DNA from 3 places in the Bradyrhizobium sp. RT6a genome. Region 1 is predicted to be linked to each of the others. Evidence: predicted binding sites of a transcription regulator. Region 1 holds the regulator's gene; each other region holds the start of a gene.
The links. The regulator LexA, encoded in region 1, represses DNA repair genes until DNA is damaged. The targets are predictions, from matches to a motif close to TGTTCNNNNTGTGTTCNG.

Region 1 (9,952 bases):
CCGGCAGGGCCACCATCCGGCTCAGTCCGGCTGTGCAGGCTTCGAAACCGGCGACCGAGCCGTCATGCGCGAGCTCATCGTTGAGCGCGGGCATGCCGGTCGCCCAGGCCCCGCCGATGCTGCCTTCGCCTCTGGCAATGGATTTTTCCGCATAGAGCGCGGCAAGGTCGGTCTGCGCGCTGCAATCGCCGGCGCGGAACACCAGTGCCGAGTGGGTCTCGTTCGGGATCCAGATCTCGAAGCGTCGCGCAATCGGCGTGGCCTGCGCGGAGAGGAATGTCAGGACCCAGGTCTGGTCCGTGCCGGTCCGATAGGGCACGCCGACGCCGCAATTGATCCCGACCTTGGCTGCGTCCTCCCAGCGCAGAAAACTCCTGGCGTCGTGCAGGTCCTTGATGATCAGCGGCAGCCCCGCCTTCCAGGTGCGGCCAGGCAGGCCAAAGCCGCGAGGAAATTTAGTGTGGCGGGAGTTGAATTCGAACATGTCGGCGGTGCCATAATAGCCATCCACGAGCCCCATCTCGTGGGAGGCATCTGGGTCGTTGTGCCAAAGCTCGATCGCCCCGACATGCGCTTCGTCGTCGCCGCAGAATAGCACCATGACGGCTTGCAGGAATTCACCCGCAAACACCGGCACCGCGACGCCGCAGGTGAGGCCGGCCGCAAGCGCTTGATCGGTCCGTTTGAAATAGGAGTTGGCGAATTTGGTGAGGATCACGGGGTGGCCCGCGGCCCAGGCCTTGCCCGGAAGTCCCTCGTCATATCCGAAGTGGAGCTCTTCGCTGACGGCCTTGAACGCGGACAGCCCTTCGTCGTAGAGGCCGCCGCCAAACTCCAGCCGCATGCGCGTCCGATCGGGCACCCAGAGTTCAACGACGCGAAGGAAGGTTTTCATCGAGCGTGTCCGCCGTCTCAAGCCCTGACAGCATCGGTCATTTGGCTGCGAAGCGGACGTTCAAACTTCAGGCAGGGCGGCTCAAACTTCGTGCGGCGGAGAGGTGTAAGGGCTTGGTCCATCCGATTGGATTTCGCGGACGCAAGCCACACCATCTCGCCGGCCGCGGCCGGCGATGGCAATTCAATCCTGACCCCCGACCTCCTAGCCGGAGGCGGCTGTGTCAGCCGATCGGCAGGTGCGTGACGGTCGGCGGCCGGTCGGCGATGATCTGCGCCTTGTGCTCGCGCTCGGCCACCGACTGAGTTACCGGCAGTTGCAGCACGGTCGCGCGCTGGCCTTCGACGAGCTGCGTCACCAGCACATATTTGCCGTCCGGGAATTCGATCGCATCATGATGGCGGTCGGGAATGTGCGGATCGATCTTGCCGAACTTGCCCACGCGGGAATTGATGGTGCGCGTCCAGATCCAGCGATTGTCGTAACGGACGTCGTCGGCGAAGGCGAGCTCCGTCCCCGGCAGCAGGCAGACGGCAACAGACGGATCGGCTGCGGAGGCGAAGCCGCGCGTCGAGGTGCCGCGGAAGCTTGTCGTGACGATCGTCTCGCCGACTTCGGCGGGGCGCGACGCGACGGCATGCAGGCTGTAGTCACACATCGGGTGCTCCTCATGCTGGGATAGCTACCCGCGTCTCTTATCGAGGCGCAGGCCTCTATCAGAGTGGAAGCACGAACGCTCTGCTTGGTTATGGGCAAATCTGCGGCTGGCTTCTGCAAGCTGCGATCACATTATCTTTCCCGAATTCAATAGGAACAAAGCCCGTTGCGATGCATTCGGGAGGCGCATGCGCGAACATTGCCGGCTTGTCTGCAATGGTAGAACTTGATCGCTGGCCGGTGTTTCCTCGAACACTCGAGACGCGGTGCCGTTTCCGTGGGCATCGCGAGGAGCCAGCGCCGGAGGAGGGGCCGGATAGTCTGTGCAGAACCAGAACGACTATCCAGCCGGAGCGGACGATGATCCGCTCCAATCTCTGACCGGCGATGCCGGTGGAAGCGCGCGAGGCGCCAAGCACTTCCGGTATGAAGCACTTCCGGTATCAGTACTTCCGGTAAAGCCCGATCAGCTTGCCCTGAATCTTCACCCGGTTGGGCGGCAGGATGCGGACCTCATAGGCCGCGTTGGCGGGCTCGAGCGCGATCGATGCACCGCGACGGCGGAAGCGCTTCAGCGTCGCTTCCTCGTCGTCGATCAGCGCCACCACGATGTCGCCGGTATCGGCGCTCTCGTTGCGCTGGATCAGTGCCATGTCGCCGTCAAGAATGCCGGCCTCGACCATGGAATCGCCGCGCACTTCGAGCGCGTAATGCTCGCCCGAGCCGAGCATGTCAGGCGGTACGCTGATGGTATGGCTGCGGGTCTGCAACGCCTCGATCGGCGTGCCGGCCGCGATGCGGCCCATCACCGGCACCGCAACGGGACGCTCGCCCTCGTCAGCCGGCAGGCTGGAGCTCGCACGCACCTTGCCGAGATTGCCCTCGATGACGCTCGGCGTGAAGCCGCGCCGGCTGCCTGCGGCTGCCTGGAGCTCCGGCAGCTTAATGACTTCAATCGCACGGGCGCGGTTGGGCAGGCGTCGGATGAAGCCACGCTCCTCGAGCGCCGTGATCAGGCGATGGATGCCCGACTTCGAGCGCAGGTCGAGCGCATCCTTCATCTCGTCGAAGGAAGGCGGCACGCCACTTTCCTTCAGACGTTCACTGATGAACCGCAGAAGCTCGTATTGTTTGCGCGTTAACATCTCGACCAAAGTCCCCCGGTTGATGTCGTCCGATTCCGAGACGCTGAATTCGGCTATATGCCGCTACATGCTCGAAACAAATCATGAACGGACACTATATGTTCGATACATGTTCCGCAACTGCTTAATTTACCGTGAACAGAGCAAAGTTCGCGGAACGCGCGTTGCCGAGGCGCTCAGACGGGGAGCCGCAATACTTCGCAAGCCGTGCCGGCTTCGGCCTTCGGCGCAAACGGAGCGCGCACGAGAAGTACCTGTGCTGCAGCGAGATTCGCAAGCAGCGAAGAATCCTGATGGTTGACGGGAAGAACGACGCGTGTGCCGTCGTCACGCTCCTCCAGATGCGCGCGCAGATAGTCCTCGCGCTGGTCGTTGGCGCCGACGTCGCGGCCGAGCACGGCGCTTTCACGGCGATGGTGAATCACAGAACGGCCAGACAGGGCGCGAATCAGAGGCACCAGGAACAGGAAAGCGCACACGTAGGACGACACGGGATTGCCCGGCAGGCCGATCACACCCATTGTGCCGAGCCGACCGTGCATCATCGGCTTGCCTGGCCGCATCGCGATTTTCCAGAACGCCATCGCGATGCCTTCGTCCCTCAGTGCCTGCTGGACCAGATCGTGGTCGCCGACCGATGCGCCGCCGGTCGTGATCAGGATGTCGGCGCCGCTCTCGCGGGCGCGGCGAATGCCGGCGGTGGTGGCCTCCAGCGTGTCGGCGGCAATACCGAGGTCGATGGTCTCGGCGCCCTCCCTGCGGGCGAGCGCGTGCAGGGCGTAGCCGTTGGAATAGACGATCTGGCCGTGACCGGGCGTGGTGCCCGGCATCACCAGCTCGTCGCCGGTGGCGAGAATCGCGACCTTCGGACGCCTGAAAACGGCAAGGTGCGGATGGTTCATCCCGGCGGCGAGCGCGAGGTCGCGCTCGGTGAGACGGCTTCCCTTGCGCAGGAGCACGTCGCCCTCGCGGAAATCGACGCCGGCGGGACGGATGTGCCGTCCGGCGATCGCGGCTTCCTTGATCGTGATACGCTTGCCGGCGGCGACCGTGTCCTCCTGGATCACGACGGCGTCCGCGCCACCGGGAACGACGCCGCCGGTGAAGATCCGCACGGCCTCGCCGGCGCCGACCGTCCCCGCGAACGGTCGGCCTGCCGCGACTTCGCCGATGACGGTGAGCTCCGAATCGATCGTCGCGGCATCGGCCGCGCGCACCGCGTAGCCGTCCATCGCGGACATCGCCTGCGGCGGCTGCGTACGTCGCGCCGCGACGTCACGCGCGAGCACGCGATGGTAGGCCTCGTCGAGGGAAATCATGTCTTCCGGCAGCGGCTCTGCACCCGCCAGCACTGCGGCAAGCGCGTCAGAAACCGGCATCAAGGCCACGGCGAAAACTCCTGCTCGGCACGTTCGGGCGAATGTTCCGCAAGTCTTCTAGCCGAGCGCGGGCGCGGAGGCAAAAACGGCTGAACGGGCGCAGTCATTCCCGCCGCTTCATGTTGTTCCGGAAGCCGGGATCAAGCGCGTCGCGCCATGATCCGAAGGAGGTTACAGATCGGCAGGATAGTGGTCATGGTAAGACGAGAACGACGTGCGCCCCCCGGCCTGTATCGATCAGCTCCCTGCCTGCCCGGGAGTTACGTCGGGCGCCTTGGGTCCTTGATCCTTGTCGGGTAGCGGATCGGCTTGGGATTTCAGGTCGGCGGCCTTGCTCACAAGCTTGGCGGAAAGGTCCGAATCTGAAGTTGTCCTGGCGAATTCAAGAAGAAGAGAGGCTTGCTTGGTGAGGTAGGTTTTGCCCAGCACGATGATGCATCCGTCCGTAGAAGTCCCAACGGACTCTAAGAGTCCGGAAGGCGGTATTCCGTTCCCGGAACTCTGTACAAAAATGCACAAAGTGATCGGGTTCCTCAATTCCTTCAAAATTGGTCCCGTCGGGCCGTGCCGCCGTGGGTTTCGCGACAAGGGCTCCTCGTCAAATGCCCAATGCCTTCAATGCGTTCCCGACGTCACGCGGCGAAGTCACATGCACGGCCGTCAAGCCGCGCGCCCGCGCTCCCTCGATGTTTTCGGCAAGATCGTCGAAGAACACGATGCGCCCGGCGGGTACGCCGATCGCTGCAACGACGTGGTCGAAGGCCTCCGCATCCGGTTTGCGCAAGCCGATGCTGGACGACAAATAGAGCTCGCGGAAATGGCCGAGGAGGTCGGCATATTCCCTTGAGAAATGGTCCACGTGCGGCCGGTTGGTATTGGAGAAAGCGTAGAGCGGCATCTGCTTCGCTGCCCGCGGCAGCAGCTCGGCGATGTCAGGCATTTCGCCGGCGAAAATCGCGTTCCAGCCTTCCAGGAACTGCGCGTCCGAAATGCCGATTCCGAGCGAGGCTCGCAATGAGGCGAAATAGTCCTCATCGCTGATCTTCCCCATCTCGTGCAACCGATAGGCTTCGCTGTCCCGCACATAGCGCGCGACGAGGGATTCGGGCTTGCAGCCGGCATGTCCCGACCAGCAGGCGATGGCCTTGGAGAAATCGATATCGAGCACCACGCGGCCGAGATCGAACAGAAGCGCATCCGCGCTGCCGGGAGAGAGCGATGTCACCTGCACCCTTTCATTCAGTATCGATATGGCTCGTGGTCGAACAGCGGAAACGCGCTGAACACGCTGGGCGCGTTGGTTGCGGTCGCCTGATGAAGGCAGGATTTGTTGACCTCGGCGAACGAGGTTGCACCCAAGAGGCCGAGGCAGCGCAGCACTTCGTCCTCGAGCAGCTCCAGCATGCGCGCCACGCCGGCTTCGCCGGCCGCCGCCAGCGCCCAGCATTGCAGCCGGCCGATGCCGACGAGGTCGGCGCCCGCCGCGATCGCCTTGACGATGTCGGTGCCGCGACAGACACCGCCATCGACCATGATCTTGGCGCGGCCGTTCACGGCGTCGACAATCTCGGGCAGAACATGCATGGCGCCGCGACCGTGATCGAGCTGACGGCCGCCATGGTTGGAGACGTAAATCCATTCGACGCCGTGATCGATCGCGATCAGCGCGTCCTCCGGCGTCGCGATGCCTTTGAGGATCAGCGGGATCTTGAACTTGTCCTTGATCATCTTCACCGTCCGCCACTCCAGACCCTTCTGGTAATCGCCGCCGGTGGCGCGCAGGCGGCTCTCGCGAACGTAGCGCTTGGCGATGTCACGTTCGCGACGGCTGTAATGAGCGGTGTCGACGGTCAGGCAGAAGGCGGCATAGGCATTCTTCTCGGCCCGGCTGACGACGTCGGCGACGAACGCGTCGTCGCCGCGCACATAGAGCTGGTAGAGGCGCAGGGCGTCGGGCGCAGCTTCGGCGGTCTTTTCGAGGCCGGGCTCGGACACCGAACTGAGCATGTGCGCTGCACCGAAAGTGCCGCAGGCGCGCGCTACGCTCGCCGCACCATCCGGGTCGAAGATCTCGAGCGCGCCGACGGGGGCGAGCACCACCGGCAGGCGCATCTTGCGGCCGAACTGCTCGACCGAACCCGTGACCTTGCGGACGTCGCGCAGCACGCGCGGGCGGAAGGCGATCTCGTCCAGCGCCATGCGGTTGCGACGCATCGTGGTCTCGGTCTCGGCCGCGCCGACGATATAATCCCAGGCATTCTGGTTGAGGTTGGAACGCGCTTTCCGGATGAATTCATGCAGATTCTGGAACGGCTCGGTGCTGGCGCCGAGCTCGACGTTCCTTTCCGCTTGGATGCGGGGTGCTTCGTTCATTGTTATCCTCCCGAAAATTTGAAGCCTTACCTCATCGCCTAACCCGTCCGCGTCGCCAAAACCATCCTAAAATGGCATGGTCGCAAGGCGTGAGCCGGCCGGCCGTCCCGCTGCGCTCAGACCGGGTCCTCAACGTTGCCAAAAGTTTAGGTCCACACGAAGGGATTTTGACGGTGTACCCGCCGGCGTGGCATCCCGGCCTTGAAGAAACCGGAATGGTATTGTGAGAAGCAGGCTGGATCGCCATTTGCATGGCGGCTCCCCAGCCCCACCGAACCGCGAAGCAAAAAGGCCAGCCTATCCATGCGGAAAACCCTGCTGTTTCCACTGGGCGCGCTCACTGGAGCGTGTCTGACCCTTTTGGTAGCCAGTCCGCATGGCGGCGTATGGGCGGCACGGGCGGCAGCGAGGGCGGATGACGCCTATTCCAAACTCAATTTGTTCGGCGAAGTGTTCGAGCGGGTGAAGGCGAGCTATGTCGAGAAGCCCGACAATGCCAAGCTGATCGAAGGCGCGATCACCGGCATGGTGACCTCGCTCGATCCGCACTCGCGCTACATGAACGACAAGGCCTGGACCGAGATGCAGGAGACCACCTCCGGCGAGTTCGGCGGGCTCGGCATCGAGGTCACGATGGAGGAAGGGCTGGTCAAGGTCGTCTCGCCGATCGACGACACGCCGGCGTCCAAGGCCGGCATTATGTCGGGCGACCTCATCAGCAAGATCGATGGCGACGCCGTGCAGGGCATGACGCTCGAGCAGGCCGTCAACAAGATGAAGGGGCCGGTCGAGACCCAGACCAAGCTCACGATCGTGCGCAAGGGGGCCGACGCCCCGCTCGACGTCGCGATCAAGCGCGAGATCATCCATGTGCGCCCCGTGCGCTTCCACGTCGAGAATGGCGATATCGGCTATATCCGCGTCACCTCGTTCAACGAGCAGACCACCGATGGCCTGAAGAAGGCGATCGCATCGATCTCCAAGGACGTTCCGCCGGAGAAGCTGGTGGGCTACGTGATGGACCTGCGCAACAATCCGGGCGGATTGCTCGACCAGGCCGTGTCGGTGTCGAGCGCGTTCCTGCAGCGTGGCGAGGTCGTCTCGACCCGCGGCCGCAATCCGGAAGAGACCCAGCGCTTCACCGCGCATGGTGGCGACCTCACCAAGGGCAAGCCGCTGGTGGTTCTGGTCAATGGCGGCTCGGCCTCGGCCTCGGAGATCGTGGCCGGCGCGCTGCATGACCACAAGCGCGCCACGCTGATCGGTACGCGCTCGTTCGGCAAGGGCTCGGTGCAGACCATCATTCCGCTCGGCACCGGCAACGGCGCGCTGGCGCTGACCACGGCGCGCTACTACACACCCTCGGGCCGCTCGATCCAGGCCCAGGGCATCGCGCCCGACATCGAGATCCTCCAGGACGTGCCGCCCGAGCTGAAGGGCCGGATGGACACCATGGCGGAGTCCCAGATGCGCGGCCATCTCCAGGCGGCCGATGGCACCGAGCAGACCGGATCGCAGTCCTATGTCCCGCCGGAAGCGAAAGACGACAAGGCCCTGCATACGGCCTACGACTTCCTGCATGGCCAAACCGCAAATGCCGTCGCCGCCAAGCCGGCGCTGAAGGCTGCGGTGCCGAACTAGCCTAGGTCCTCGCGACGGTAAGGTATTGATCGCCCGGGAACGGATAGCCGTTCCCGGGCGAACTTGTTTCGGGACGCTGTGTCAGCTCGGGTTCATGGCCGCGAAGGTGGCCTCGTAGCAGCCGTCGCGCTCGGCCCAGCGCCGGGCGCGATCGCGCGCGACCAGCACCTCGCCGCCGGGATGGACCCGCGACTCCAGCAATTGCATGACCTCAGCGATATAGGCGGGAAGCGGCATCGCGCGCGTATCGCTCGCCTGTTGCGAGCCTGTGAGCCCGGTCTGCACATAGGGCGGTGCGAGCTCCAGCACTTCGACGGGGATCTTGCGAAGCTGATGCCGCAGCGACTGGAGCCAGGAGTGCAGGAACGCCTTGCTGGCACAATAGGCCGGGAAGTCGGCGCGCGGCACGAAGGCGAGGTTCGAGCTGGTCGCCATGATCGTCGCGTTCGGTTGCCCTTTCAGGAGCGGCAGGACCGCCGCGGTGACGCGTAGCACGCCCAGAATGTTGGTCGCGACGATGGCTTCCGCGTCCGCGGCATCCCAGCCGTCTGCCGTTATGTCCTCCGGCCGCGAGATGCCGGCGTTGGCAATCAGCACGTTGAGCTCGGGAAAGCTTGCGCGGATCTCGGCCGAGAGGCGCGGCAGGCTTGAGGGATCGGCGAGGTCAAGCGTCAGGCCGATCAGGCCCGGGCGTTCAGCGGTGATCTGATCGAGCAAGGACTGCCGTCGCCCGGTAACGATGACGCGATTGCCGCGGTCGTGGAAAGCCTCGGCCAGTGCGCGGCCGATGCCGCTGGTGGCGCCGGTGATGAGGATCGTGTTGCCGGTCATCTTCATGGTTGCTGCCTTTCGGTGGAGGTGAAGGCCACGGCAATCCAGGAAAACCCCGGCGGCGAGCTATCCGGCGCGACAGCAACATCCAGGCGCGGATAAGCCGTGCCGGAAATGACGTCTTGAACGGGAAAGCGTCCGCAAGCTGGGAGCGTGATGGCATGACCGTGGCGTCTCGTGAATCGAGATCTCCCAGCTGGGATCCTCTCGACAAAGGACGCGTTGGATGACGGTAACGCCTACGGCAGCGCCAGAGGAGCTGCGAGGGCGGGATAGCTTGGCGGGTCACCACGGTCAAGTCCTCACGGGCCGACGGCTCAAGAGCTATGGCCGTTCAAATTAATCAAGCGCTCGGTCTCAACTGTGTGATGGCGACGCCGGAGATCGCGAGCAGCCCGCCGAAAATCAACTTTGAGGTCATGTGTTCGCCAAGGAACATCACGCTGGACGTCAAGGCGAACACTGGAAGCAGCAAACCGAAGGGTGCGACGCGGCCCATGGAGCAACGCCCGATCAGCCAGAACCATAGGCCAAACCCGACAATTCCCCCGATAAAAATCGTGTAGGCGAGCGCCAGCCAACCACGTCCATCCGCAGTAACGAGGCTCGCGAGTTGTCCATGTTCAAGGAGCAGCGACATCACCATGACTTGCGGCACCGTGAGCAGCGAGGACCACCCCATCAACATCAGGGGATCAAAAGGCCCGTAGCGTTTCGTCAAGACGTTGGATATCGCGAATGCAAAGGCTGCCCCGACCACGAGCAGCAGTGGAAGCGTGTTTGCGGACACGCCGGGCTCCACCGCCAACATGACCACACCGACGAATGCAAGCACTACTCCAGCGGAAGTGGTGAGAGATGGCCTCTCCGCGAGCAGCGGCCAAGCTAACAGGACCGTGAAGGGCGTGGCGAGTTGATAGGCGACGGCCGACATGCTGCCCGAGCCGAGCCCGAGGCCGACATAGAAGAGACCGAAGTTCAGCCCACCGAGGAAAAGCGAAATTGCTGCGATCGGGCCGAGCTGCCGACGC
Region 2 (9,952 bases), on a different contig from region 1:
CGCGGAATTGAAGCGCCTTCGGGCTGGCGCAATCGGATGGCTCGAGCGCTGTCGGGCGCTGACGCCGATGGATAACGTGGATGCGGACACAAGAGCGATCTTTCGGGCTTGGTGGACCGACGTCGTGCTCACCTACGAGAGTATCCGACAATACGTCTATACGTATTCGTCCACAATCGCGTCGGACCTCGGCAATGCCATCAATCATACGATCCGATGCATGGCGGAGCAGAACGTCGAAGCTCTCGACGAAGTTCCTCTCAGCTATTTGAAGAATTTCGCGCGTCGAAATCATTGGAAGGCCCCGACCCTAAGAGATGGCCAATATCGCCATTTCAACACCGCCCTGCATCAGATGCTGGGATATGGCAGCGGCCCGCAAGATGCGACGGAGCAGCACTTAGAGGATATATTATTGCTCCAGATGCAAGGTGATCTCGCGTTTCTTGACTGGCACGCCAACATCGGATGCACGCTTCATTTCTGGATCGACCGCGATGCTCTCGATCGGCTCGACTTCGCGAAAGTGGTCGCTACATACGAATGTGATTGAGGTGACGCCGACGCGATGAACTCGCGACCGGGTCGAGAGGCGTTCGCGGGTAGGATCTTCCTCCTCGAACAAGATGTGTCTGACAAGGGCTACCGAATTGGAATGTACGCGGCATGGCTAGCCAATGCCGCAACAATGGTTCAAAAGCTCATGGTCACTTCCCAGAGTTCATGCCATGAAGCTTCCGACCGTCACCCCCGCCGATATCCGCCGCGCGTTGCTGTTGCGCGAGGAGATCGCGCTGCTCGATCTCAGGCACGAGGCTGGCTTCGCGACGGGACATCCGCTGTTCGCCGCCAATTTGGCCGCCGATCGGATTGCGATCGAAGCCGAGGTCAGGCTGCAGCGCAAAGATGTGCCGATCGCGCTCTATGACGATGGCGAAGAACTGGTCACTGCCGGCGCCGAGCGCCTCGCGGCTCTGGGCTACACGAACATCTGCGCGCTCGACGGCGGGCTGAAGGCCTGGCGCGACGCGGGCTATCAAATCTTCGAGGACGTCAACTCCTACTCAAAAGCCTTTGGCGAGCTGGTCGAGTCGCGCCGGCACACGCCCTCGTTCAGTGCCGACGAGGTGGTACAACTCATCGCGGACAAGGCCAACATCGCCATCCTCGATGTCCGCCGCTTCGACGAATACGCCACCATGAACATTCCGGGCTCGGTCAGCGTGCCCGGCGCGGAGCTGGTGCTGCGGGCAGGGCAGGCGGCGCCCCACGCCGACACCACCATCATCGTCAATTGCGCCGGCCGCACCCGCTCGATCATCGGCACCCAATCGCTGATCAATGCCGGCGTGCCGAACAAGGTCCGGGCGCTGCGCAACGGCACCATCGGCTGGACGCTGGCGCGGCATACGCTCGACCATGGTGCCGACCGGCGTGGTGCGATCGGGTCGTTCGAGGGCGGCCCGGCCAATGCCCGCGACGTCGCCTATCGCGCCGGTGTGCGCCACATCGGCGCGAGCGAGATGGCTGCGCTTGTCGCGCAGACCGATCGCACGCTCTATCGCTTCGATGTGCGTGACGCCGAGGAATATGCCGCCGGCCATCTCCCGGGCTTCCGCCACTATCCCGGCGGCCAGCTCGTGCAGGAAACCGACATGGCCGCACCGGTGCGTGGCGCGCGCATCGTGCTGACCGACGACAAGGGCGTCCGCGCCGACATGACGGCGTCCTGGCTCGCGCAGATGGGTTGGGAGGTCTATGTGCGGGAAGGCGGCTATGACGGCGCGCTCGAAGTCGGCCCGCCGCACGTCCTGCCCAGGCCCAACCCCGCCCACCGCTACCGTCGCCCCTATGAAGGCACCGGCGTCGACGAGCGCGCGATGCAGGCCTATCTCGACTGGGAATACGGCTTGGTCGACCAATTGCGTCTGGACGGAACGCACGGGTTTTACGTGATCTGACGACCGCCCCGCCATCTTCTCCCCGTATCCGAACCCTATTGTGCTGCGCATCCCCCGCGGTCTATGAGCTGCGGCGAAGCTGTGACCCACGGAGATTTCATGCCAGCCCCAGGCCAAAGCCCTGAGCGGAACGCGAAGGCGCTGCTGCTCGAAGGCGTCAACGACAGCGCCGTGGACCTGTTCAGAACCGCGGGTTTCACCAATGTCGAGCGCCTGACCAAGGCGCTGGACGGCGAGGATTTGCGGCGGGCGCTCAAGGGCGTGTCATTGCTCGGCATCCGCTCGCGCACCCAGATTACCGATGAGGTGCTGGAGGCGGCCGACCAGCTTCTCTCCGTTGGCTGCTTCAGCGTCGGCACCAACCAGGTCGATCTGCTGGCGGCGCGTAAGCGCGGCATTCCGGTGTTCAACGCGCCGTTCTCCAACACGCGCAGCGTCGCCGAGCTCGTGATCGGCGAGATCGTGATGCTGCTGCGGCGCATCTTTCCGCGCTCGGTGTCGGCCCATGAGGGCGGCTGGGACAAGTCGGCGACCGGCAGTCGCGAGGTGCGCGGCCGCACCCTCGGCATCATCGGCTACGGCAATATCGGCTCGCAGCTCTCGACGCTGGCCGAGGCGATCGGCATGCGCGTGATCTATTTCGACCGCACCGACAAGCTCCGCCACGGCAACACCGAGCCGGTCGAGAAGCTGGAAGAGCTGCTGGCGCAGAGCGACGTCGTCAGCCTGCACGTGCCGGAGACGCCGGAGACATCCGGGATGATCGGCGAGAAAGAGCTGCGGGCGATGAAGCCCGGCTCCCTCCTGATCAACAACAGCCGCGGCACCGTCGTCGATCTCGATGCACTGGCGGGAGCTCTGCGCGACGGCCATCTCGCGGGTGCCGCCATCGACGTGTTTCCGGTCGAGCCTTCCTCGAATTCGGACCGCTTCAAGAGCCCGGTCCAGGGCCTCGGCAACGTCATTCTCACCCCGCATATCGGCGGCTCGACCGAGGAGGCGCAGGAGCGCATCGGCGGCGAGGTGGCGCGCAAGCTGGTCGACTTTTTCATCACCGGCTCGACCACGGGGGCGGTGAATTTTCCGGAGGTGCAGTTGCATCTGCGTCCCTCCGGCGCGCGCTTCAGCCACGTCCATCGCAACGTGCCCGGCATGCTGCGCCGACTGAACGAGGTCTTCCTCCAGCGCGACATCAATATCGCCGCGCAATATCTGGAGACCTCCGGCGACCTCGGTTACGTCGTGCTCGACGCCGACCTCGGCGGCCAGGATTCAGGCGCGCTGCTGCAGCAGATCCGCAGTCTCGAGGGCACCGTCGGCGCGCGGCTGGTGTTCGAGCACTAGCGTCATTGACGGGCGGTCGCAGGTCGCCTTGAATGCGGCCTCCTGGCAGAACGAACAGAAAATCAGGGGGAAACGATGGCGCAAATCCATGTGAAGCTGTGCGCATTGCTAGTGGGTGCAGCGGCCGCGCTGGGCGCGAGCTCCGCCTCGGCGGCGACGCTGGCCCAGGATGCGGACACCGTCTGCAAGGTTCTCGTCGGCAGCATTGACGCCGTAAAGGTGGATTCGGCGACGTTGCTGGCGCCGTCGCAACTGGCCGTGGCCGAACGCGGCCCGACGCCGTCGGGGCGCGTCACGCCCGCCAACCCCGGCTTCTGCAAGCTGCTCGGCCATATCGATCCCGCCGATCCCAAGGCGCCCCCGATCAAGTTTCAGGTCAATTTGCCCGTCGAATGGAACGGCCGCTCGCTGCAATATGGCGGCGGCGGATTCAATGGCGTGCTGATCACGGGCCTGGCGCTGCCGCCGGCCTATCCCTTCGACAAGCCGTCGCCGCTCGCGCGCGGCTTCGTCACCTACGGCACGGATTCCGGTCATGAGTCCAAGCCGGGCGAGCCGCCGCAGCTGTTCGCGCTCAACGACGAAGCCTTCGAGAATTTCGCCCATCGCGCCTACAAGAAGGTGCGCGATGCCGCGGTCGCGCTGATGCAGCGCGCTTACGGCAAGAGACCTGAGAAGATGTACTTCATGGGGTCGTCTGAAGGCGGCCGCGAAGGCCTGACGATGGCGCAGCGCTACCCTGATGATTTCGACGGCATCTTTGCCCGCGTGCCCGTCATCAACTGGGTCGGCCTGCAGCATGCCGGCACCCGCTCGGGTCTCGCGACCATGGGTGAGGGCTGGATCAATCCGGCGCAGGTGAAGCTCGTGGGCGATGCCGTGCGGGCCGCTTGCGACAAGGCCGATGGCTCCGATGACGCGCTGGTGCAAGATCCCGTGTCCTGCAAGGCGGCGTTCAAGGCGGAGACGCTGCGTTGCGCCAGCGGCAAGTCGGGCGATCAGTGCCTCACCGACGCACAGATCAAGGCGATCGACACGTTGCATGCGACCTACAAATTCCCGTTCCCGCTCGCCAACGGTCTCGATGATTATCCGGGCTGGGGCGTGTCGGGTGAAGACACGCCGGCGGTTGGCCCGACCGGCGGCTGGGTCGCGTGGTGGCTCGGCACGGCGCCTCCCGCGCAACCGCCTGCGCCCAACAACGGCATCGCCTGGATCTACGGCGCCGGCGGAATTCAATATGTGTTCGCGCGCGATCCCAAGCTCGACGTGACGACGTATAAGCCCGAACAGCACAAGGCGCGGTTGCTCGAGGTCTCCAGCCTGATGGATTCTACCGACCCCGATCTCAGCCGCTTCCGCGCCCGCGGCGGCCGGTTGATCATGCTCGAACACATGGCGGACTACGCGCAGAGTCCCTATGCCGGCATCCGCTATTTCGAGAACGTCGAACGCAAGCTCGGCAAGGCCGAGACGGCGGAGTTCGCGCGGCTCTACACCGCGCCCGGGGTCGACCACGTCGGCTCCGGCGCGCCGGCCAATGTCGACATGCTGAGCGTGCTGGTCGATTGGGTCGAAAAGGGCAAGGCGCCCGGCGATTTGGAAGTCACCGAGCAGAAGGTCGAAGCGCCGTCCTTTGCGACGCTTCGCGCGCTGCCGCTGTGCCGCTGGCCGGCGTGGCCGCACTACAAGAGCGGCCCGGTGACAGAGGCGGCGAGCTTCACCTGCGCGCCCTAGCAGGCGCGCCACTTCGGTGCGTCACCCCGCCGCCATCGCCTGGGCGCCGCCGAGCAGCTGCGCATTGAGCCGGCCGCCGGAGAACAGCATGTCGTCAAGCGCCTCGTCGATATCGGCGGAGATCACGGTGTTGCCGCCGTCCCGCGCGATGCTTCCTTGCGCCAGCCGCCGCATCAGCTCCTCGATGAAGGCGCAACTCGTGCCTTCGCTGCGACGGGCCGCTTCGGCGATGACCGCGTCCTCGATTGGCAGTCCTTTGCCGTAGAGCCGGACCAGCTTGCCGCGGCCAGTCTCGTCGGGCAGCGGCACTTCGATAGCTTGATCGATGCGGCCGGGGCGACCCGCGAGAGCTCCCTCGAGGTCCTCCGGCCGGTTGGTGGTCAGGACGAACAGGATGTCGGCGTCTTCTTTCAGGCCGTCCATCTCGTTGAGCAGCTTGTTCAGCATGGATTCCTCACACGGCCCCATGTCATCGCGGTCACGGGCGATGAGATCGACATCCTCGATCACCACCATCGACGGCTGGAGCAGCCGTGCCAGGCTCATATAGGCGCCGAGTAGACCGATTTGTTCGGCCGTGATGATCAGCGTCGTATGCCCGGGCAAATGCGTTGCGAGATAACGGATCGTGTGGGTCTTGCCGGTGCCCGGCGGCCCGTACAGCAAGATGCCTTTGCGTGTCGATTGACCCAGCCGGCGCAGTTGGTCTCGGGTGTTGACGAAGGTCAGAACGTTGCGATCGAGCAGCCGCAGGGTCTGCTCCGGCAGGATCACCTCGTCGCGCGCGACCTGCGGCAAGCGATGCACCGTGATGCCGCGCGAGCGACCGCGATAGTCGGAGTCGGCATCGAGCGACAGGATCTTGCCGCGATAGGTCCGCGCAGCCTGTACGGCTTCTTCCAATTCACTGAAGCATTGCTGGACCAGAGCCGCGCCTGCGGAACCTGCGGGCACGAGAATCTCGATCCGAATTCCGGGCTCGCGACTGTATTCGCGGTGTGCGCAGAGCAAAACCGCATAGCGGAGATGATCCTGCTCACACAGCCACAATCCGTTATCCAGACACTTGACCGGGCTCTTCTCGCCTACGTCGACGTCGGAATATTGCAGTGGGGCAATCGCGATCGCATAGCGGCCCTCCTTGAGCAGTCGTGGAATCGACAGCGTTTCGTAGCGCTGCTCCTCGTTCAATCCCACCAGCCGGATGGCGTTGCCGAAGAGCCGGTCGACCGCGGCCTGGAGATCGACCCGCATGTGGCCGGGAAATTGGCGGATCGTGGTCACGAGCTTGCTGCGCGCGGTGCTGGCAAGGTGCCAATCGAGAACGTCGCAAGCAAAGTCGAAATCTTCCTCTTGTTCGTTCGAGGGCTCATCCGCCGCACGCATGCAGTCGCTGCACAGCCAGACCGTGCGGCTGCCGATACGCACGTCCATCTGTCCCCCCGGCTTGCCGCAGAGTTCGCAAGGAGCGTGACCGCCTCAAGCGTGACCTGCAGTTGATGGCCGGCCAGGCCGATGGATTGTTGCGCAGATTTGAAAAGGGCTTCGGCGACGGATTGGGGGTAAGGTCCGCAAACCGCCCTTTCCTTCTGCTCGATCTGGGTGATCAGCGCGGTCGCTTCACGGTCTGATTTGCCAAAAACCTGCCGAAGCAGATCCATCACGAATTGGTCCGGCGTATCATCGTCATTATGAATTACGAGCTGGGTCGGCTGGTTCGGGCCACGCATACTGTTCATCACGAAGGTCTCCGGAACAATCTATGATTGAATAGAACGAATAGGGAACACAAAAAGAAGCGACCGTCAAGCGTTGCGGCGGCACCTAATTGCGATTGGTGGGTGAGGTCCTGGTGCGCCGGTGCGGCCTGTTGCTCGACGACTGCCGCGGCACATCGATCCGCCTGCCGTGCTTTGACATTCCGAGCCGCTTCGATTATCTATTTCGCATGCGAAATAAGGAGGCCGGCGCGGGGCATCATCGGCTGATCTACCTGCTCAGCGTTGCGCAGCGGCGCTTGCAGCGCTGGATGGCGGCGCAGCCTTCGAGCGAGGTCACGCCGGCGCAGGCAGGACTTCTGTTCATTCTCGGCAAGCAAGACGGCGTGCTCATGGGCGAGGCGGGCACGGCGCTCGATCTGGGGCCGGCCGGCATCTCCGGCCTCGTCGACCGCACGGCAGCTGCAAAGCTGATCGAGCGGCGGGCCGATCGGGAGGACGGGCGCGCCTGGCGCGTCTGGCTGACGCCGAAGGGCCGTGCAGCGCTCGCACAGGCAAAAGCCAACGCGGCACAGGTCAACGCCGCGTTGACGGACGGATTCACCAGTGCGGAGATCGATATCGTCGCGCGCTGGCTGACCAGCATTCAGGACAAATTTCCAAGAGAGCTAAGAGAACTTTCGCGAGATCCAGAGGAATAGAGGAGAGACCCATGACCGAGCACGTCCGGATCCAGAACGACGGCGGAATTCTCACGCTCACGTTGGCGCGCCCCGACAAGAAGAACGCGCTGACGGATGCGATGTACGGCAAGCTCGCCGATGCCATCGAATCCGCCGAGTCCGATACGTCGGCCCGCGTGATCCTGATCCGTGGCGAAGGCGACATGTTCACTGCCGGCAACGACGTCGGCGAATTCGCCGCGGTCGCAGCGGGCAAGTCGGAAGGAAGCCGCAACGTCGTGCGCTTCATCCAGTCGCTGGCGCGCTGCACCCGTCCCTTGGTTGCGGCGGTGCAGGGCCGCGCCGTCGGCGTCGGCACCACGATGCTGCTGCATTGCGATCTCGTCGTGCTTGCCGACAACGCGCAATTGTCGACGCCCTTCGTCAGCCTAGCGCTGGTGCCGGAAGCCGCCTCCAGCCTGCTGATGCCCGCGCGCATCGGTTACGCACGGGCCTACGAGATGTTCGCGCTCGGCGAGACCGTGCCGGCCAAGTCCGCGCTGGAATGGGGGCTCGCCAACCGCGTGGTGCCGCTCGACAAACTCGATACCGAAGCGCTCGCGCTGGCGCAGCGTCTTGCCCGTCAGCCGGCCGGCGCGCTCACCGCCACCAAGAAGCTGATGCGCAATGGCGAGGCGCTGGTCGCGCAGATGAATGCCGAAGGCGAGCAGTTCGGACTGCGCCTGCGCACCGCCGAGGCGCGCGAGGCCTTCACGGCGTTTGCGGAACGCCGTCCGCCGGATTTCACCAAGGTTGCGTGAGATCCGGGGCTGCAGGAAGGCTTGTCGGGTCGGAAACTCACGCCAGTTCGATTAAAACCTTAACGGAACATTGGCATGTCGCGGGCAAGGTGACGCTAGAAAGCGTAGGCCCCGACACCATGGCAATGTTTAAGAAATCGGTAAGTTCGCTCCTGCTGACCTTGATGGCCCTGCTGGCCGCGGGTGCGCTGGCGTCTACGGCGATCCAGATGGTCGGAGCGTTCGGCCGCTACAGCGACAGCCTCGAGACCGCGCGGCTTGCCGCCGCCGACAAGGCGATCTTCCATGGCGTGCTGGCGCTGCGCAACAATCGCGGCGATGCCCAGAGCGCGATCCTCGGCGAGGATGATCCGCGTGCCAAACTCGAGGCGGCGGAGAAGGCCGAGCAGGGCGGCTATGACGCGATCGGCGCCGCGCTTGCCACCGTCGACTTCGCCCGCCGCGACGAACTCTCTGGCACATTGAAGCAAGGCTGGAGCGCCGCCTCCCCGCAATTCCAGCTGTTCTACGATGAAGCCAAGCGCCCGCGCGCCGAACGCAAGATCGAGCGGACCAATTCCTGGTACGATGCCGTCACCAAGGTGATCGAAACGGCCAACCTCGCCTCCACCGCGGTGTCGAACCGTGCCTGGATGGACGACCCCTTCATCGCCCGCATGATCCAGGTCCGGCGCTTCGCCTGGCAGGTGCGCGATCGTTATGGAATCCATTGTTCGTCCCTTCGCTCCAACGTCAACAGCAGCAAGCCGCTCGACGACGCTCAAAAGCGATCAGTCGCGCAATGGGATGGCACGATCACCTCCGGCTGGGCGGGCATGGCCGAGTTGCTGGCTGCGCCCGGCGTGGCGGCGGAGCTGGTGACGGCCGCGACGGACGCGAAGGCCAAGACCGACGGTGCCCTCAAGCAGATCGGGGACCTCACGAAGAATTTCGACGGCAGCGGCAAGCCCGCGATGCCCGCCGCGGAATGGAATACGCTGTGTCAGTCACCCTTCGCGTCCATCGTCGCGGTCGCGAACAAGGCGCTCGACCAGTCGATCGTCCGGGCGGAAACGGTTCAGGCCAAGGCGCTCACCAATCTCGTCGTGCAGTCGCTCGCGTTCCTGCTCGCGCTGGCCGTGACCCTGACCGGCGTCTACGTGGTCCGCAATCGCCTCATGCGCCCCGTGCGCGCCATCCTGGATGCGATCGCCAAGATCAGCGCCCGCGACTACGCGACGCCCGTCCCGCAATCCAGGTATCCCGACGAGTTCGGCACCATGGCGGCCGCGCTCGAAAGCCTGCGCGAGAGTGCCGCGACCGCGGAACGCCTGGGCCGGGAACGCGAAGCGCAGCAGGCGCTGCAGCTCGCCCGCTCCGGCACCGTCGATGCGGCTTGCCGCAGTTTCGACGACACCGTGCAAGCCGTCATTCACAGCGTTGCCGCGTCGACGAAGGAGCTGGATGCCACCGCGACCGACGTGCGCTCGCTGGTTTCGGAATCGAGCAGCCAGACCGCGGCGGTCTCGTCCTCCGCCGAACAGGCCACCAACAATCTCGAGACCATCGCGGCCGCGACTGAGGAACTCTCCGCTTCGGTCGGCGAGATCTCGGCGCAGGTGCAGGCCAGTGCCCGCGAGGCCCGCGAAGCCGTGTCGCAGGCAGCGCAGACCAATGCGACGGTCGAGATCCTCGATCAGACCGCTGGCCGCATCGGCGAGGTCGTGAAG
Region 3 (9,952 bases), on a different contig from region 1:
CCACGTCGAGACCGTCGGCGCCGCCGTCAAAGGCGAGCTTCGGCTCGGCCCGGCACTCCGGCGGCAACGCAGCCATGCCTTCAGCGTCGACATAAGGCGGGTTGGTGATGATCAGGTCGTATTTGATGTCACCGAGCGGGGCGAACAGGTCGCCGCGATGCAGGTTGATCCGGTCGTCGAGCCCGTATTCGCCGACATTCCGTCTGGCGACGTCGATCGCGCCCTTCGAAATATCGACGGCGTCGATCGTGGCGTTCGGAAAATGCTGCGCGGCGAGGATCGCGAGGCATCCCGATCCCGCGCAGAGATCGAGCACCCGCTCGACCGCGGTGGGGTCGTCGATCAGCGAGCCGGCTTCGCCGTCGCCGCCGAAATGCGACTCCAAGAGCTCACCGATGAAGGAACGCGGAACGATGACGCGCTCATCGACATAGAACGGCAGGCCGCGCATGTAGATCTTGTTGACGAGATAAGCGGCCGGTTTGCGCGTGGTGACGCGCCGATGGACGAGATCGATGATCGTCCTGCCCTCGGCGGCCGTGACGCGCGCGTTGGCAAAAATCTCGAACTGCTCGGGGTGCAGATGCAGGGCTTCACAGACCAGGAAGGCCGCTTCCGCGACCGGATCGGGCGTGCCATGGGCAAAGGCGAGCTTGGCCTCATTGAAGCGGCTCACCGCATAGCGGACGAAATCGATCAGCGTGAGAAGCTCGCCGCGGCCCACTTTCGCGAGCTTTGGCGCGGCGCGGCCGCGCACGGTCTTTTTGGATGTTGCTGCCATCAGGATCGGGTCCAGCGTGCGGCGGCATCATCGTCGCGGGCCTGGGCCTCGACCCAGCCGGTGCCGGAGGCGCTCTCTTCCTTCTTCCAGAACGGCGCGTTGGTCTTGAGATAATCCATCAGGAACTCGGCTGCCTGGAACGCTGCCTGGCGGTGCTGCGAGGCGGTCAGCACCAGCACGATGTTCTGACCGGGCATGAACCGGCCGACGCGATGGATCACCGTGACGCCGTTGAGAGGCCAGCGCGAGGTGGCCTCGTCGGCATGGCGCCTGATCTCTTCCTCGGCCATGCCAGGATAATGCTCGAGCGAGAGCGCGGCGATCTTCGCGCTGTCCTCGTCGCTGCGGCAGATGCCGGAAAAGCTCACGACCGCACCGATGTCGGTGCGGCTCCCGGTCAGCACCGCGATCTCGCGCGCGATGTCGAAATCGTCCTGCTGGATACGGATGGTGACGGGGCAGGTGGTGCCGGGCATGGTCTAGCCGCCGGTCATCGGCGGGAAGAACGCGATCTCGCGAGCGCCCGCGATCGTGGCGTCCGACTTGACGTGGGCATGGTCGATCGCGGTACGGATCACCTTCGGCTTCTCGAACGCGTGGGCGTAGGCTTCGCTTTGGCCGGACAGCCAGGCGATCAGCTCTTCCACGGTGCGCACGGTCGCGGGCGGCTCGATCGTCTCCTCGGCCTTGCCGACGCGTTCGCGCACCCAGGCGAAGTACTTCACTTTCATCCCTCATCCTCCTTGATGAGGTGATGGATGCCGGCGCCGAAATAGTCGTAGCCGGTGTACATTGTGAGAATCGCCGAGGCCCAGAGCAGCGCCAGTCCGATCATCGAGACCATGGGCACCACCTCATCGCCGGCCGGACCAGCCAGCAGGAAGCCGATGGCGATGAGCTGAACCGTCGTCTTCCACTTCGCAAGCTTGGTTACGGGCACGCTGACGCGCAGCGCGGCAAGATATTCGCGCAGGCCCGAGACCAGGATCTCGCGGCACAGGATGACGATGGCGGCCCACAGCGACCAGCCGTGAATGATGCCGTCGGCGGCCAGCATCAGCAGGCACGAGGCGACCAGAAGCTTGTCGGCGATCGGATCGAGCATGCGGCCGAACGCCGATTGCTGATTCCAGATCCGCGCGTAATAGCCGTCGAGGTAGTCGGTGACCGCAGCCGCGATGAAAATGGCGACCGCGACCCAGCGCAGCCACAGCGGGCCGTCCATGATCGACTGTGCATAGATGCACCCGACCACGACCGGGATCGCGGCGATCCGGCCGTAGGTCAGGATGTTCGGGAGGGACATCGCGCGGCTGGTCGTCCCTCGTGTCGTGGCGATGTTCATCCGTCCTACCAATACCGCTGCAGCCTGAAGGTCAACCGTTCCGCTCCCCAAATGGGGTGCGGGATGCGACGACCATATGACCGCGGCCCCCCTTTATTTCACCCCGGCTGGGGATGGAAATACTCGAAAATCCTGCGAGCGCTCTCGGCGCTCACCCCCGGAACCTTGCCGAGATCGGTGATCGAGGCCCGTTCGATCTCCTTCAGGGTTCCGAAATGGTGCAGCAAGGCACGTTTGCGTGACGGACCGATGCCCGGAATCTCCTGCAAGCCGGCCTCGCGGATGTCCTTCTTGCGCAGCTTGCGGTGCGAACCGATGACGAAGCGGTGCGCCTCGTCCCGCAGCCGCTGGATGAAATAGAGCACGGGGTCGCGCGGCTCCAGCTTGATCGCCTCGCGCTCCGGCATGAACAGGGTCTCGCGGCCGGCATCCCGGTCCGGCCCCTTGGCCACGGACATCAGCGCCACCTGGGTCAGGCCGAGGTTTGCAAAGATTTCCCGGACCGCGTTGAGCTGGCCGCGGCCGCCGTCGATGATCACGAGATCGGGCCATTGCGGGAAGTCGTCGTCCTTGGTTTTGGCCGCGCCCTCTTCGGGCGGGTTGATCAGGCGCTTGAAGCGGCGCTCCAGCACTTCGCGCATCATGGCGAAGTCGTCGCCCGGCGTGATCCCTTCCGACTTGATGTTGAACTTGCGGTACTGGTTTTTCACAAAACCGTCCGGGCCGGCAACGATCATGGCGCCGACTGCGTTGGTGCCCTGGATGTGGCTGTTGTCGTAGACTTCAATCCGCTTCGGCGCATGTGGCAGGCTCAGGGTCGTGGCCATGGCGTCCAGCAGCCGGCTCTGCGTCGCGGTGTCCGCGAGCTTGCGGCCCAGGGCCTCGCGCGCGTTGGTGAGCGCGTGGGTGACGAGCTCCTTCTTCTCGCCGCGCTTCGGCATGGAAACCTCGACCTTGCGGCCGGCCTTGATCGACAGCGCGTTGGCGAGCAGCTCGCTCTCCTCGATCTCGTGCGAGAGCAGGATATTCCTCGGCGGCGGCTTGTCGTCGTAGAACTGGGCGAGGAAGGAGCCGAGCACCTCTTCCGGCGTATAGGTCTTCTCCGCGCGCGGGAAATAGGCGCGGTTGCCCCAGTTCTGCCCGGTGCGGAAGAAGAACACCTCGACGCAGGAGAAGCCGCCCTCCTGGTGGATGGCGAACACGTCGGCTTCTTCCACCGTGCGCGGATTGATCCCCTGCTGCGACTGGATCGCGGACAACGCAGCGAGGCGGTCGCGGTAGAGCGCGGCGCTCTCGAATTCGAGCTCGCCGGAGGCCTTCTCCATCTCGCTAGCAAGCTCCTGTTTCACCGCATGACTCTTGCCGGACAGGAAGTCGCTCGCCTCGCGCACCAGGGTCGTGTAGCCGGGGAAATCGATCTCGCGGGTGCAGGGACCGGCGCAACGGCGGATCTGGTAGAGCAGACAGGGCCGCGAACGGCTCTCGAAGAAGGAATCCGTGCAGGAGCGGATCAGAAACGCGCGCTGAAGTGCGGTGATGGTGCGGTTGACGGCGCCCGCGGAGGCGAACGGGCCGAAATAGCGACCGGGCCGCATCTGCGCGCCGCGATGCTTCAGGATCTGCGGCGCCCAATGATCGCCCGTAATCAGGATGTAGGGAAACGACTTGTCGTCGCGCAGCTGCACGTTGAAGCGCGGCCGAAGCTGCTTGATGAGGTTGGCCTCCAGCAGCAGCGCCTCGGTCTCGGTGTGGGTCGAGATGATTTCCACCGTAACCGTGGCGGCGATCATGCGCAGGATGCGCGCCGGCTGCGGCGCACTCTGGCGCGCATAGTTCGACAGGCGCTTTTTGACGTTCTTGGCCTTGCCGACATAGAGCACGTCGGCACTGGCGTTGAGCATGCGATAGACGCCGGGCGAGGTGGGGGCGAGGCGGACCGCGCGTTCGATCGCCTCGTGGCCGGTCGCCAGTGGCTCTTCGCCGACCGTGCCGCTCTCTTCCAGGATGTCCGGCAGCCGTGCGTCGTCCTCGTCGTCGCCGCTTGCGGTGGCGGGATCGAGGTCCGGCGGCGCCGCTTCCGTTTCCTGGGGCGGGACATCGGGCGCGTTGCCGCGCACGGGTTTGCGTACGCGTGCGTCGTCCGGATTGTCGGTGGAATCGTGAACCATGGTGCGAATTTAGGCGCTGCGGGTGCCGATTTGAAGTTCCGGCCGTGCGGCACGCACAGGATGGCGGCGCAGTTCCCGGTAACGCTTACTTAAGCCTGTTAACAGCGCGGTAACCCGACTTAACAGGCCTTTAACTTAAAACTCTCGATAAATCTTACGCGAAAAAGTCGTGGTTCCGTCACCATGCGGTTTTGCCTCGCGCGGCGGCGCGGGCATCGCACCGGTTGGGACAGTTGCGTTGGAGTGTGTGATGAAGGGGCTCGTTGTGGGCGCAGCCGCGTTGGCTGCAGTCGGCTGGACGGCTTCGGCAGAGGCCGCCGATCTCAATTACGGGCAGCGTGCGCCCTACACGGTCAATCAGCCGCTCAACGCCTATAGCTGGGCCGGTCCGTATCTCGGTGCCAATCTCGGCTACGAATGGGGCTCGGTGAACAACAATCCCGCAAAACCGTCGGGCTTCGTCGGCGGCGTTCAGGCCGGCTACAATTTCCAGAACGGTCCTTGGGTGTTCGGCGTCGAGGGCGACATCCAGGCCGCCGGTGCCGACGACACTTTCGCGCCGTGGAAGTTCTCCAATCCGTGGTTCGGCACCCTGCGCGGCCGCGCCGGCTACGCCTTCAGCAACGTGCTGTTCTACGGCACGGCGGGCCTCGCATTCGGCGAGCTGCGTGCACAGACGTTCGGCTGGACGGAGTCGCACACCAGCGCCGGTTGGACCATTGGTGCTGGTGCGGAAGTCGGCTTCGCGCCGAACTGGAGCGCCAAGCTCGAATATCTCTACATCGATCTGTCGACGAGTCAGTTCGCGATTACAGGCGTGTCAAACGGCTATAGCGCCAGCGTTGTGCGCGCAGGCGTGAACTATCACTTCTGATACCCAAAGAAGAAAATACCGGACTACAGCCTCCCGGCCGCTCGCGGCCGGGATTTTTTTTCGCCGGTGTTTTCGCGTCGGACTCGCTAGGACAAGATGACCAAATCGACCGCCTTCGGCCCCTTGCCCTTCTTGTCCGGCTCGACTTCGAAAGTAATACGCTGTCCTTCGGCAAGGTCCTTCAGTCCGGCCCGCTCCACAGCAGTAATATGCACGAAGACGTCGCGGCCCCCGTCGTCCGGTTTGATGAATCCGTAGCCGCGCTCACCGTTGAAAAACTTGACCGTTCCCGTCATGGCCATCGGGAAACTCCCCCTCATTGCTCCTCCGTCGTGACGCAGACGCACGTCACGACATGACCGGGCCTTACGAAGCCCGGGAGCTGGCCATCCTTGGGCAGACCATTCGGTCCGACTGGATCTTTCTTAGGCCTTCACTCCGCCGCAACCATTCGCGGAAGCGGAACGTAAAGCCAGTCACTGAAACAGCATAATACGGTTCTCTGCAGATTGACCACCGCTCCTGCATATTTTTCCCAAGATGCCGGAGTGTTACGGCCTCGGCACCTCTAATCGGAATCTGGCAGCGCCACCCTGGCCGAGCGGCATTTCCAGCTCCGGCAGGATCGTCTTGAGCTCGCCGTGCAATGTGTAAGGGGGATTGACGATCAAGAGCCCGGTGGAGCTGAGGGCTGCGCCGTCGGCTTGCGGCGCTACGCTGAATTCAAGCCGCAGGCATTTTCCCGGCGGCTTTGCGGCGGCTGCGAGCCGCGCCACTGATTGCACCAGCGTGTCGGTGGCGCGTCGGCTCTTGGCGGGATACCAGATTACATAGATACCGGTCGGCCATTTCGCGAAGGCCGCCGAGAAGGCCTCGCCGAGCTTGTCGAACTCGTCCTTGGCCTCGAACGGCGGGTCGATCAGGACGATCCCGCGCCGTTCCTGTGGCGGCACGAAAGCCGGCAGCGCCATCCAGCCGTCGAGGTCGACCACGCGGGCCTGCTCGTCGTGGCGGAGCACGCCGATCAGCGCTTTCCGCGCCTTCGGCTCGAGTTCGCAGGCGACGAGGCGGTCCTGCGGCCGCATCAGGGCGCGCGCGATCAGCGGCGAGCCCGGATAGGCCTTGAGCTCGCCCTTCGGATTGAAGGCGCGGACGATGTCGAGATAGGGCTTGGTCAGCGCCATGGCGTCGTTCGACAGCCGCGCCTGCATCAGCCGCGCGATGCCCGTCAGCCATTCGCCGCCGCGGCGCGCCTCGTCGCTTTCGAGATCGTAGAGGCCGGCGCCGGCATGGGTGTCGATGACGCGGAACGCTCCCGGCTTGTCCTGGAGGTAGGTGATGATCCGCGCCAGCACGATGTGCTTGATGACGTCAGCGAAGCTTCCGGCGTGAAAGGCGTGGCGGTAATTCATGCAAGAGCACTACGCCACGTGACGGCTTGAGCAAAGAGGCACGATGCCTGGGCTACCCGCCCCTGATCGGCGGCATTGCCACCTGGTCGCGGCGGCAGGCGCGGCGGTCGATCTCCTCGCAGGCGCGGAATTGAAGGTCCTTGCTGAGGCAGATGCGGACTTCCGATAGCCGCGTCCGGTTGCAGGTGATCGAGACGGCGGCATTGCTGAGGCCCGGGTTGGCCTTGATGAAGGCCTCTTCCACCTCCGCCGGCGCCACGGTCTTGGCCTGCGACAAATCGAGATATTCGGCCGGAATCTTGATCGCGGCGCGCGCCTTCCGGATCGTCTCGAAATAACTGCGGTCGGCCAGCCCCGAGCAGGTGCCGTGCTTGTCCCACTCGTTGAAGATCAGCCCCGGCGCCGGCATCAGATCGAGCATGGAGGAGACGATGCTGCGGTTCAGCCGCGGCGACGGCCGCTGGCAATATTCCGGAAAACCGTTCTCATATTGCGGCCACAGACCGTGGACCACGAAAGCGTAGGGCCGTCCGCTGCACTGGATCTGCGAACGGCCGCCGCGCTCCGCCGCCTCTTCGCAGAAGGAGGGCGACCACGACAGCGACAGCACATAAAAATCGAATTCGCCGGGCGTGTTCTGCCGCTTGTCCTGGGCCTTGGCGCCACCGGCCAATGCAGCCAACCCGGCTGCAAGCGTCAGTGAGATCATCAGGCGGGAAAAGGAATGCAATCTGGAATGAAACATGGCGACGCCCCTCAACTAGACTGTGCAGATCAGCCTAGCAGGCGACAGGAACATTTCAAGAACAAAATTCGGGCGACCGTCGTTCGGCCGCCGGACCGGTCCGGATCAGAACTTTTTCAGTTATTGCTTGGCGGCGCGGCAGGCCGGGTTGTAGGCCCAGTTGCGGTCGAGCCCGACCACGCACCATTCGACGCCCTGACCGTAGCCGGCGAAGCCGCCATCCTCGACGATCGAGAAATGCACCTTGCGCATCTTGCCGTCCGTGAGCATGGCCTCGCCGGTGCAATAGCGGCGCGGGATGTTGTCGGATGCCCAGGGCCGGAACGCGGTCTCGTGAACCGCGGCGAAGCCGGTGATCTTCAACGAGGAATTCCAGAACGAGCTTTCTTTCTCCCAGAACTGGCTGGCGATCGTCGGCAGCGCCCTGTCGCATTCGGAGACGTTGCCGTCATAGCGCGGCCCGCTCAGCCAGAAATTCAGCTCCAGCGGATTGGCGGCCCTGGCCTCGCCGAGCGACAGCGCCCCGAACAGGAGGCCGAGCACGGCGGCGAAGCGGAGCGATTTCAGGAAGGTCGAGGCGCGCATGGATGATCCAGACAGCATGATCTGCGAGGGTCGGACGGTGCCGCGAAGGCCGGGAGAGGTCAAGTGCAGCGCGGCAACACTTGCCGACGAGTTGACCGCAATGCTGCACTAGAGGGGCCTTCCGTTCTTTCCACCGCCGCGCTAGCACCGTAAACTGCCGCCAACCAATCGGAGTGACGGGAATGCGAATCATTGCGGCCGCGGGCCTTCTTGCCCTGGGTATGATGGCGAGCCAGTCGGCGCGCGCCGATCTGCTTCCGGTGCCTCCGTTCAAGGGCAACGACACCGGCGGCATCATCGCCTATTCGATGGCAACCCAGACCGATGCGCGGCAGGTCGCGGTCGATCACTGCGCGCGCTACGGCAAGGTCGCCAAATTCCTGGCGGTGCAGGCCTATGAGGGCGGCTACATCTCGTTCTCCTGCCGCTGGGTGCCCTATGGCGCCGCCGACCAGCCGATCCGCACGCTCTACTGAGGCGCTTTCGCAACGCCGCTATCTCGCAGCCGGGAGCTTCCCACATGACGCGCAAGCTCGCTTTGCTCGGCTCCGCACTTTGCCTCGTCCTGTCGGCAGGCAGCGCTCGCGCTGAAGACCTGCCGGTGCGCAAGGCGGGCCTGTGGGAATTGAAAATGGTCAGGACCAGCACGCCGGTGCCCGAGATGACCATGCAGCACTGCACCGACGAGACCGTCGACAAGGAGATGAACAACAACGTCTCCCCGATGGCCAAGCAGATCTGCGCCAAGCAGGACATCAAGAAAACCGCGACTGGCTATGTCAGCGATTCCGAGTGCAACGTCGCCGGCATCAGCACGACCTCGCATGCTGAGATATCAGGCGATTTCAATTCGGCCTATACGGTGAAGACGTCGTCGCACGCGCAAGGCGGCGCCGCCGGCGCGGCAGGCCGCGACACGACCATGCAGCTTGAAGCGAAATGGCTGGGGGCCTGCAAGCCGGACCAGAAGCCCGGCGATATCGTGATGCCCGGCGGCTTCAAGATGAACGTGCGCGACATGGACAAGCTGAAGGCGCTGTTGCCGAAGTAGGTGCCGCGCGGCCGGTGCGCTCCCTCGCCCCGTTCTTACGGGAGAGGGATGGGGTGAGGGGCCTCTCTCCACACGTGCGATTGTTGAGGGACCTCTACCCCCTCACCCGAATTCGATCAGCGATCGAATTCGACCTCTCCCCGCAAGCGGGGCGAGGTGAAGAGGCGCCTACACCGGTATCCGCACGCTCGCCCTTAATCCCCCCATCGGGCTGTCGCCAAGCGTGATGTCGCCGCCGTGCGAACGGGCGATGTCGCGGGCGATCGCGAGGCCAAGACCCGTGCCGCCTTCGTCCTGATTGCGGGCGTTGTCGAGCCGCAGGAACGGCTTGAACACTTCTTCGCGCAAGTGCGCGGGAATGCCCGGTCCGTCGTCGTCGACCGTGACGGTCAAATAACGGTGATCGCGCTGGCCGGTAATGGCGATGCTCTTGCCGTAGCGGGCGGCGTTGGTGACGAGGTTGGCGAGGCAGCGCTTGAACGAGGCCGGCTTCACCGTGACCACGGGCAGTCCGTTGAACGCGACGGTCGCCGTGTGGCCGTGGCGCTCGGCGTCGCTGCGCAGCTCCTCGAGCGCCTGGGCCATGTCGGTCGGCTGCGACTGCTCGCCGGAATCGCCGCGGGCAAACGCGAGGTAGTCCTCGAGCATCATCGACATCTCGTCGACGTCCTTGCGCATGCCCTCCATTTCGGGACTGTCGCCGATCAGCGCCAGCTCGAGCTTGAACCGCGTCAGGATCGTGCGCAGATCGTGGCTGACGCCGGCGAGCATCGCGGTGCGCTGCTCCATCGTCCGCTCGATGCGCGACTTCATTTCGAGGAAGGCGACCGACGCGCGCCGTACCTCGCGTGCGCCGCGCGGCCTGAAGTTCGGTGCCTCGCGGCCTTTGCCAAAACTTTCGGCGGCATCGGCAAGTCGCAGGATCGGCTTGATCTGGTTGCGCAGGAATAGCACCGCGACGATCAGCAGGATCGAGGACGTGCCGACCATC

Region 2: ABIC03_RS27555 (ATP-dependent Clp protease adaptor ClpS) is a predicted target of LexA. The motif match lies at 6,814-6,831, and genes of this name have one in related genera.
Region 3: ABIC03_RS23815 (ribonuclease T2 family protein) is a predicted target of LexA. The motif match lies at 7,372-7,389, and genes of this name have one in related genera.

Annotation. Positions count from the first base shown of each region.
Region 1 covers NZ_JBEPQC010000002.1:1,305,452-1,315,403, forward strand. Annotated here, with positions in the region: gene ABIC03_RS16185 (GAF domain-containing protein) at 1-895, opposite strand, end outside; gene ABIC03_RS16190 (hypothetical protein) at 1,119-1,553, opposite strand; gene lexA (transcriptional repressor LexA) at 1,996-2,697, opposite strand; gene ABIC03_RS16200 (molybdopterin molybdotransferase MoeA) at 2,874-4,085, opposite strand; gene ABIC03_RS16205 (hypothetical protein) at 4,314-4,505, opposite strand; gene ABIC03_RS16210 (HAD family hydrolase) at 4,675-5,307, opposite strand; gene ABIC03_RS16215 (alpha-hydroxy acid oxidase) at 5,316-6,449, opposite strand; gene ABIC03_RS16220 (S41 family peptidase) at 6,753-8,090, shown strand; gene ABIC03_RS16225 (SDR family oxidoreductase) at 8,172-8,927, opposite strand; gene ABIC03_RS16230 (DMT family transporter) at 9,265-9,952, opposite strand, start outside.
Region 2 covers NZ_JBEPQC010000006.1:19,244-29,195, forward strand. Annotated here, with positions in the region: gene ABIC03_RS27530 (DUF1963 domain-containing protein) at 1-553, shown strand, start outside; gene ABIC03_RS27535 (rhodanese-like domain-containing protein) at 729-1,961, shown strand; gene serA (phosphoglycerate dehydrogenase) at 2,061-3,305, shown strand; gene ABIC03_RS27545 (tannase/feruloyl esterase family alpha/beta hydrolase) at 3,381-5,042, shown strand; gene ABIC03_RS27550 (AAA family ATPase) at 5,064-6,326, opposite strand; gene ABIC03_RS27555 (ATP-dependent Clp protease adaptor ClpS) at 6,323-6,781, opposite strand; gene ABIC03_RS27560 (MarR family winged helix-turn-helix transcriptional regulator) at 6,991-7,461, shown strand; gene ABIC03_RS27565 (enoyl-CoA hydratase) at 7,473-8,243, shown strand; gene ABIC03_RS27570 (methyl-accepting chemotaxis protein) at 8,363-9,952, shown strand, end outside.
Region 3 covers NZ_JBEPQC010000004.1:421,992-431,943, forward strand. Annotated here, with positions in the region: gene prmB (50S ribosomal protein L3 N(5)-glutamine methyltransferase) at 1-781, opposite strand, end outside; gene ABIC03_RS23780 (molybdenum cofactor biosynthesis protein MoaE) at 781-1,257, opposite strand; gene moaD (molybdopterin converting factor subunit 1) at 1,261-1,512, opposite strand; gene pgsA (CDP-diacylglycerol--glycerol-3-phosphate 3-phosphatidyltransferase) at 1,509-2,126, opposite strand; gene uvrC (excinuclease ABC subunit UvrC) at 2,225-4,294, opposite strand; gene ABIC03_RS23800 (outer membrane protein) at 4,545-5,168, shown strand; gene ABIC03_RS23805 (cold-shock protein) at 5,255-5,470, opposite strand; gene ABIC03_RS23810 (23S rRNA (adenine(2030)-N(6))-methyltransferase RlmJ) at 5,720-6,580, opposite strand; gene ABIC03_RS23815 (ribonuclease T2 family protein) at 6,633-7,325, opposite strand; gene ABIC03_RS23820 (hypothetical protein) at 7,446-7,910, opposite strand; gene ABIC03_RS23825 (hypothetical protein) at 8,093-8,386, shown strand; gene ABIC03_RS23830 (DUF3617 domain-containing protein) at 8,431-8,961, shown strand; gene ABIC03_RS23835 (ATP-binding protein) at 9,130-9,952, opposite strand, start outside.